DNA from 4 places in the Vreelandella aquamarina genome. Region 2 is predicted to be linked to each of the others. Evidence: predicted binding sites of a transcription regulator. Region 2 holds the regulator's gene; each other region holds the start of a gene.
What was found. The regulator sigma-54, encoded in region 2, starts transcription at its own class of promoters, with help from an activator protein. The targets are predictions, from matches to a motif close to TGGCACNNNNNTTGCTNT.

Region 1 (2,188 bases), 1.7 Mb from region 2:
CATCATCGACAATAACCACTCGTGCAACATCGGTACGTGTCGCCTCAGTCATGACGCTTCTCCGGTGCAATTAATAACCAATGGAATCAGTAAACGAAATTCGGTATGTCCGGGTCGTGAGTCGCATTCGATCAATCCTTGATGTTGGTGCAATATTGACTGGGCAATCGATAGCCCTAGGCCGCTGCCTTCCGCGCGGCCAGAGACCATCGGGTAAAAAAGCGTGTCGCGCAGCGCCTCGGGAATACCAGGGCCGTTATCGATCACGCCCACTTCACTCACCAAGCGGTGCCGTTCGGCCCCCAGGGTAAACTGACGGCGCGCACGGGTCCGAAGCGTCAGTTCGGGAGCGGACGTGCCCGCATCGCTCATGGCCTGAACGGCGTTGCGCGCTACGTTGAGCACCGCTTGGATCATTTGCGATTCGTCACCGGAAAGATCCGGCAGGCTGGGGTCGTAATCGCGGTTGACGGTGACATGGGGATGCTCGGCAATCAGCAGCGCTCGCACTCGCTCCAGCACTTTATGGATATTGACCGGCTCATGTTTAATGATGCGGTTCGGGCCCAGCATGGAATCAACCAAATCTCGTAAGCGGTCTACTTCTTCGACGATGATATGGGTAAATTCCCGCAGCGCCGGGTCGTCTAAATCACGCTCCAGCAGTTGCGCCGCACCGCGAATGCCGCCTAATGGGTTCTTCACCTCGTGAGCCAAGCCCCGCGCCAGCACCTTGATGGTCTCTTGGCGAGTGGTGAGCGCCTCTTCCCGGGAGATCTGCATCAAGCGATCCCGCGGCTCGACCTCCAACAGCAGTTCATCGGCAGAGAGCGGCGTGACCGTATAATCGACGGTCAGCGGGTCGCTATTGAGCGGCGTAATACGCGCCTCGCGCTGTGTGTAGGGATGGAACGCATCGCGCGCTTTGGCCAGCACTTCATCGATGCTTTCATCACCGCCGAGCAACGTATCCAAACTGATGCCCTGCACGCGGCTGAAGCTCACCGCCAGCAGCGCTTCCGCGGCCGGGTTCATCCAGCGCACGCGGAGTTCACCGTCGAGCAGCAGAACTGCGGTGGTGAGGTGTTCGAGTAAACGCTGATACATGGCGTGTCCTGAAGCGTCGCTCCGACCAATACTCATGGGCACTGATCCATTAAAGAGGGGTGTTAGGGGAGGAGCTGCAAAAAGCGCGCCAATTCAGCGCAAACCGCGGCTTGCACGGCTTGTGGGCAGATGACGGGCGCATGGCGAGCCTTTATAGCGCAATGCGCTGTCGCCCTCGCCGCCCTAATGCACCATTATAGTGCACAAGACTATTCAGCGATAAAAATAGTCACCGGATCGGTGCGGTGCTGCACACGGCCCTGGCTATCCAGCAGCTCGGCGTACACTTGGTGCGCCCCTGCAGGCAAGCCTGCCAACCAGAAAGCGTCACTATGCAGGGCCGACTGGCTGAGTTCGCCATTCACCAGCAGTTGAATCTGATGGTCGTCTCGCAGCGGTGGCACCACCTGCACTTCCACTGGCGTCATACCGCCTCGCACGGAAGCACCGCTAGCGGGATTAGCAATCGTAAAACGGTCATAAGGCATAAACGGCTGACCCGGCCTACCCAGGCTTCGCGGTGCCGCTGTAGAAGGGCGCGACGCCGATGGCATGCTGGGCAGCGGTGCCAGCGTAATGGCATCCCCACCCCGCTCAGGGTTATCGGTAAACGTCACGTTGCCCTGCTCATCCACCACGCGATACACCGTTTGCGACTGGGCCACGCTTACCCATAGGCACAGTAGAAGCACTGCCGCTGTGGATAAGCCTATTTTGTGTTGCAAACGTCGTCTGCTCATCATTACTAGCCCCTGCGTATTCGCTTCCATAAAAAAACCCCGCCGAGGCGGGGTTTTCTGGCTAATCACACCGCAAGGGTGATTTTAGCACCGTCATTAAAGACCGTTCTTAACAAGAGTAGTACATGTCGAACTCGATCGGGTGAGTCGTCATGCGGATACGCTCGACGTCTTCCATCTTCAGTTCGATATAGGCATCGATCATGTCGTCGGTGAACACGCCACCTTCGGTCAGGAACGCACGGTCAGCATCGAGTGCTTCCAGCGCTTGATCCAGGCTGTTAGCAACGGTCGGTACGGACTTGCCTTCTTCCGGCGGCAGGTCGTACAGGTTCTTATCC
Region 2 (2,188 bases):
GGCGAGCTACAGTGCGGGCTACGTGCGTGGGGGATGGCAACGCCGTTGCCAATTCCCGTGCTGCCGAGACGCTCGCGTCCAATCAGGCGGCTAAACACTTCTTGGCTATCGAGGCTGGGTGTGTTTTGGGCGATGAAGGTGCTGAAAAACTCCAGCACCCGTTTTTTGCTGCCCCCGGGCACGTCGTAGAGTACGCGCTCCGGGGGAGGATGGTTTCCAACGTCATTGAGTTAACGCACGCCTGCGCCCTGGGCGCGAGCTTGTGCTTTTTCCTTGTGTTTAACGAGTTGACGATCGATTTTGTCTGCGAGCGCATCGATAGCGGCATACATGTCGTTATCGAGGGCTTCGGCATGAAGGTCGGCACCGGCGGCATGCAGCGTACAGGCTGCCTGCTGGCGTTCCTTCTCGACAGATAAGGTCACTTGCACCGTGGTGATGTTGTCGTAGTGGCGTTCGACGCGTTCCAGCTTTTCGTTAACGTAGTCACGCAAGGCGTCAGTCAGTTCAACGTGATGACCAGTGATGTTTACTTGCATTGACGTGCTCCTTATCCATCGGGCTGTACTTCGATTGTAACCCTTTTTGCGCTATTGCAAAGCCCCTGCGTCGAGTTTGTCACGCTCTACCGTTTAACTAGCGTAAACGGCGGCGCTCACTGGACGAGGGAATACCCATCGACTCGCGATATTTCGCCACCGTACGCCGGGCAACGCTGATGCCTCCCTCCTCAAGGAGGGTCACCAGGCGACTATCGGAGAGCGGTTTACCCGACGGCTCCTCTTGTATCAGTTTTTTGATCCGTGCACGGATGGCGGTGCTGGAGTGGCTATCGCCGCCATCGTGGCCGCTGACTTGGCTCGAGAAGAAGTACTTCAACTCGAACACGCCTCGTGGCGTATGTATGAATTTCTGCGTCGTCACGCGGGAGATCGTGGACTCGTGCATCTCCACGGCCTCGGCGATGTCGGCCAGGATCAGCGGTTTCATGGCCTCTTCGCCGTGCTCTAGAAAGCCGATCTGGCGGGCGATGATTTCACGACCTACTCGCAGAAGCGTGTCATTACGGCTGGAAAGGCTTTTGATCAGCCAGCGAGCTTCTTGGAGGTGCTCTTTCAAGAACTGGTTGTCTTGGCTCTTGTCGGCACGTTTGATCAAACTGGCGTAATCGGGCTGGATACGCAGGCGCGGCAGCGCCTCCGGGTTGAGCTCTAAGTGCCAGCCCTCGTTGTCATGGCGCACGACCAAATCGGGCGTGATATAGCTGTCGTCGGTCACGCCGTAGGCGCTGCCTGGGCGTGGGTCAAGGCTGCGAATTAAACGGATGACGTCGTCCAACTGCTCGTCATCCAGGCTCAGGCGGCGCTTGAGTAGCCGTAAATCGTCTTTGCCCAAGGCTTCGAGAAACTGACGCACCAAGCGTTTTGCGGGCATCAGTAGCGGGGTGTCTTCAGGCAGCGCGGCCAGCTGAAGCATTAGGCACTCGCGCAGGTCACGGGCAAACACGCCGGTGGGCTCGAACTGTTGTAAGCGCAACAGGGTGTTTTCTACTTCACGCTGGCTCAGGCTGTCGTGGCCTTGCGCCTTGAGGCCTTCGCGGATGTCGTTGAGCGGTTGAGTGAGATAGCCGTTGGCATCCAGTGCATCGATCAGGCTTTCGGCAATGGCATAGTCGCGGGGAGAGAAGTCGGTCATGGCCAATTGCCATAACAGATGGCCATGAAGGCTTTGGCCTGCGGCTTGGCGCTCGAAGTCGGGTCCTTCGCTGCTACCGCCCAAGCTACCCATGTCTTGGTAGGTGTCCGACCAGTCGCTGTCTACGGAGAGTTCGTTGGGAATGCTGTCCGACCACTCGGCCTCTTGAGGCTCGCTAACAGCCTGTTCGCCAAACTCATCCTCTTGTTCGAGCATGGGGTTAGCGTCCAGCGCTTGCTGAATTTCTTGACGGAGGTCCAGCGTGGAGAGCTGTAGCAGGGCAATGGCCTGCTGCAGCTGAGGTGTCATGGTCAGCTGTGTGCCGATACGCAATTGGAGAGAAGCTTTCATGACCATCTGAGAACCACTCGTTAATCAGAAAGCTCCACCCTAGAGCGAGTTATGGCTCTGTGCAAGTGCAATAAGCATGCCACTAAAAGAAAAGTTTGGTCAGTCCAGTGTTTAGAGGCGGAAGTCTGCGCCTAGATAGACA
Region 3 (2,188 bases), 1.3 Mb from region 2:
TGCCTTCCAAGATAACGCTCAAGAACCATGGCACGCTTTGGTAAGACGTGGAGGTATAGCCACGCTCTACCTGCAAATCAGAGAGCGTTAAGTGCACCCCGTGGCGCAGGCTAACGTCATGTACATGACCAGTGGCGACCGGCTGGCGCGGAGAAGTAGGGCCTTCAATGCGGTAGTGAATGCCGAAGCGCTGGCCAAGCTGGGCCAACGAAAAGGGGGTGATTTCAGGCGTTGCTAAGCGTTCCTGCTGAGGCATTGGGGCAGTCGCTATCGTGGGTGGAGCGTAGTGCCTGCGCCGTATTGGTGCTTAACGGCACGCGTGAGGCTGCAGATAAGCGCACGATAGCACTATCACTAGGGTTGTCAATGATAGTGATTCTTGTTCACTGGTATAAGGTTTTGAATTAAGTGCAGGGGAGAGGACGGGAGAGAGTGTGGGAGAGAGGTAGGGGCAAGAAGTGGGGCAGCCGAACCTGCCCCATGCCGTGCAAAACGGCGTACTTACTCAGCGCCGTCAGCGGTTGGCTTAGTGGTGCTAGAAGGCTGCACAGGGGCGGGCGGTACTTCAGCTTCTACAGGCGTGGCGGCGGTGGTGCTAGAGGCCTCTACCGCCGCTTCCAGGCTGGCCACTTGACGCTCTAGGGCTTCTACCCGGGAGCGGGTGCGCTGCAGCACATCCATCAAAATATCGAAATCTTCCCGCGATACCAGCTCCAGGCGATCGAACGCGCCGCGTACCACCTGCTGGACACCTTTCTGAATATCTTCCGGGGCTTGCGAGGCATTCTGCAAACGGTCGCCGATCTGCTGGGCTAAGCGGCTAATGCGGTCTTGGGGCGCCATGGCTCTCTCCTTAAACGATCACGCATAAATGTGAACTGCTTGTGAGTAAGGATACGCAACCCGCCGTGGATTCGCATGTGCCGTTTGTTAATTAAGCGCAATGGATAGTGAGCAGATGGGGAGCGGACAAATGCATCGAAATGGAGCGGCTAGCTTTTTTGAATGCTCATTAATGGTGCAGGGCCCGAGGGGAGGAGAGTGAGCAAGGCCATAAAGCTACCGTCAGTTGCTTATATGAATAGATTAAGTATCTGAAATATAAAAATAAAAAAGTGGATGGCACGGTATGCGCATTAGCAGGGCAAGCACTAAATTCGGGCGGCCATGCCGCTTTCCACCGAGTGGGACTGATCCAGCAGGGGAGATCCGGGATGAAACTCATCACCGCTATCATCAAGCCATTCAAGCTTGACGACGTTCGTGAAGCACTCGCCGACAACGGCGTTCAGGGGATTACGGTCACTGAAGTAAAGGGCTTTGGCCGCCAGAAAGGGCATACCGAACTCTACCGCGGCGCGGAATACGTGGTCGATTTTCTGCCCAAGGTGAAAGTGGAAGTCGCCGTGGACGATGCGCGCCTGGAAAGCGTGCTGGACGCCATCTGCAACGCAGCGAATAGCGGCAAGATCGGCGATGGCAAAGTGTTCGTCACGCCGTTGGAAGATGTGATCCGTATTCGTACCGGTGAGCGCGGTGCCGACGCCGTTTAAGCGTCGCCCATCGATCTGCTGATGACGTATAACTTCGCTTAGTATAACGGGGAACACCTCATGAATGAGTTAGCTGATTTGAGCTATGCGCTCGATACGTTTTACTTCTTGATCTGCGGCGTGCTGGTCATGTGGATGGCCGCTGGCTTCGCCATGCTGGAAGCAGGCTTGGTTCGCTCCAAGAATACCGCCGAAATCCTGACGAAAAACATCGCGCTGTTCGCGATTGCCTGCACCATGTACCTGCTGGTGGGCTACTACATCATGTACTCCAGCAGCGCAGGCGGCTTCCTGCCGAACCTGGGCTTCTTGATCGGCACTGAAAACAGCGCCGATGCGGTGCTGGCCGGTGGCGACGATGCGCCTTACTACTCCATGCGCTCTGACTTCTTCTTCCAGGTGGTGTTTGTGGCCACCGCCATGTCGATTGTCTCGGGTGCGGTTGCTGAGCGTATGAAGCTGTGGGCATTTCTGGCCTTTGCCGTGGTGATGACGGCATTCATCTACCCGGTGTCTGGCTACTGGACCTGGGGCGGCGGCTGGCTGTCTGAAGTCGGCTACTCCGACTACGCCGGTTCCGGCATCGTGCACCTGGCCGGTGCGGCTGCAGCGCTCGCCGGTGTACTGGTACTGGG
Region 4 (2,188 bases), 1.2 Mb from region 2:
GCTCATTAGGTTAGCCAAATGCGCGGCGTGTGCGCTTCGCGCTCGATCCAGCGCGGCCGAAGCAGGTGCCAGGCCTGTTCACACAGCGCCCAGGCTTCGTTACGGGATGTGCCTAGATAGCGCAGCAGCAGTACGCCGTGGCGCACGGTTACCGCCCAGCGGGGGTTATCCGGCAGCGCTTCGCGCAGTGCTTCAATGGCCGCAGCGGCATCGTCAATGCCTACCGCCCAGAGCGTGGCCTGCACCGTTGCGCCGCCCTGCCCCCAGCGGCCCGCAAAGCGTGGGTGCGCAGGGTCTAGCGGCTGGCGTTCAAGCCACAGCGGTTTGCCATCTAGGGTTAAGCGAAAGTGCTGTTCAATACGCCCAGAGACATAGGGCAGGTCGCTTGCTGGGCGGCCGAGCGCCATCACTTCCCAGCCTAGGCAGCGAGCATTGCCCTGCAGCGCAATATGGGTGCGTTGAGTGCCCTTTGAACCATTAAACGCGATGGTTTCCTGGGGCAGCCACTCTAAGGTGCCACCCTCCTCTACCGTCAGCTCGGTGTGCTGTGTCCAGGCCACGCCTTGGCTGTCGGCTTTGTAGAGCTTATTGGCGGCGGGTGTGGTGAGCAGCGCATGGGCTCCGCGCTCGATATGAGCACGGATGGTCAGCGCATCGCCGCTCACGAGCCCGCCAGGCGGGTGCAATACGTAAACGTGGCACGCTTCCTGGCTGCCTTCTGGGTAGAAGGGGCGCTGTACCCGTAACGGCCCTTGGTGACGCGCTTGCACTAACCGAGTCACGCCATCGCGGTTGGCAAAACGCAGGGCTAGCGAGGCGGCCCAGCGGCGCTCGGCGTCAAAGCGGTGGCCGGAACCAGCAGCGGGTGGGGCGAGTTCGCTCAACATCATGGGGCGCTGTCGCTTCCTTGTGTATAAATCATTACCTTACAAATGCAAGGAGTGCGCCAAAATGGTGAAAGTGCGATTCAGGCAGCGCCAAAACGCTTTTATAGCCTGAAGCGGCTCCCTTTATGCAGTTCAACCAGGGTAAAAAGCACCATAAACGAGCAAAAACACCTTCAAACGCACCAAATAAGTGCGAATGCAGCCCCCTCTTTCGCGGCAATACACCACAGCGTTAATCGCAGGCATCGGGTACTTTGCATCGGTATGACGCTGTAAACTGCTTAGCCGTCATTCAGACAGCTCACAAAGCGTAGTTTGAGATGCGATCTTTCCGCTCAGCCAACTCTTTTTGGTATCGCACAGCGCTCTATTTAGCGTTCGTGGCGATCTACCTGCTCTTTGCTGGGCCGCTGTTCTCGCAATTGCAGTCTCAATGGCAGGCGTTAGACCACTCTTCAGAACATGCACACGGACATGATGCCGCGCCGCATGGCACATCGGCGGGTCCGTCATCTCATCACGATGACCCTCTGCACCACTGGTATCACCCGTGTGACTATTGCGGTATATGGCAAAAAACGCCTACCGCCCCTCACCATTTACCCGCCATTGGCAGTGTGGCCTTTATCACACGTACGCCGCTGCCAGCGGCCTTTGCCCAGCGCGCTGCTGCGGTACAAGCCTACCCCCACGCCTATCCTCGCGCTCCGCCCACGTTAAAGGTCATTTAACTCAAAGGGTTTACCTAACTGGCCAGCTAAAAACGGGCTTGGCTGGCAAATAAATATCGCGTCTTGAACGCCGTGTTAGCGCCGCTACGTGCGGACAACACGGTGCTTTGAGCGCTTGGAGCGTGTGCATGACGACAATGAGTTCCACACAGACAACGCGCAAAGCGCCGCTTGATCTGTATCGCGCCGTTTGGCGCTGGCATTTTTATGCAGGCCTATTAGTCCTGCCTTTTTTAATCGCGCTCTCGCTGACCGGGGCGCTGTATTTATTCGATGACGAGCTGGATGCGCTCATTCATTCAGATCTCAAGCGCGTGGAAGTTCAGCAAGCCACACAGCCTGCCGCCTCACTCGTGAGTTCGGCGCTGCGGGATTACCCCGGCACGGCGGTGACATACACCTCGCCCGCCACCCCGGGAAGCTCAGCGGAAGTAACCGTTAACTCACTAACTGGCGAACGGCTGGCCGTGTACGTCAATCCCTATACGGCGGAAGTGCTGGGCGCTCTGGATGACCGGGGAACGGTGATGTGGACCGTTCGCTACCTGCATAGCTTCAAGTTCTTCGGGC

Region 1: glnL (nitrogen regulation protein NR(II)) is a predicted target of sigma-54. The motif match lies at 1,181-1,198, and genes of this name have one in related genera.
Region 3: CTT34_RS17230 (P-II family nitrogen regulator) is a predicted target of sigma-54. The motif match lies at 1,121-1,138, and genes of this name have one in related genera.
Region 4: CTT34_RS16965 (urease accessory protein UreD) is a predicted target of sigma-54. The motif match lies at 932-949, and genes of this name have one in related genera.

Annotation. Positions count from the first base shown of each region.
Region 1 covers NZ_CP024621.1:229,798-231,985, reverse strand. Annotated here, with positions in the region: gene ntrC (nitrogen regulation protein NR(I)) at 1-52, opposite strand, end outside; gene glnL (nitrogen regulation protein NR(II)) at 49-1,107, opposite strand; gene CTT34_RS01150 (DUF4124 domain-containing protein) at 1,317-1,850, opposite strand; gene glnA (glutamate--ammonia ligase) at 1,957-2,188, opposite strand, start outside.
Region 2 covers NZ_CP024621.1:2,380,385-2,382,572, reverse strand. Annotated here, with positions in the region: partial or broken gene ptsN (PTS IIA-like nitrogen regulatory protein PtsN) at 1-226, opposite strand, end outside; gene hpf (ribosome hibernation-promoting factor, HPF/YfiA family) at 231-539, opposite strand; gene CTT34_RS11575 (RNA polymerase factor sigma-54) at 637-2,052, opposite strand; gene lptB (LPS export ABC transporter ATP-binding protein) at 2,158-2,188, opposite strand, start outside.
Region 3 covers NZ_CP024621.1:3,653,497-3,655,684, reverse strand. Annotated here, with positions in the region: gene CTT34_RS17240 (AraC family transcriptional regulator) at 1-256, opposite strand, end outside; gene CTT34_RS17235 (accessory factor UbiK family protein) at 502-843, opposite strand; gene CTT34_RS17230 (P-II family nitrogen regulator) at 1,215-1,553, shown strand; gene CTT34_RS17225 (ammonium transporter) at 1,614-2,188, shown strand, end outside.
Region 4 covers NZ_CP024621.1:3,597,475-3,599,662, forward strand. Annotated here, with positions in the region: gene CTT34_RS16965 (urease accessory protein UreD) at 6-890, opposite strand; gene CTT34_RS16970 (DUF2946 family protein) at 1,208-1,618, shown strand; gene CTT34_RS16975 (PepSY-associated TM helix domain-containing protein) at 1,747-2,188, shown strand, end outside.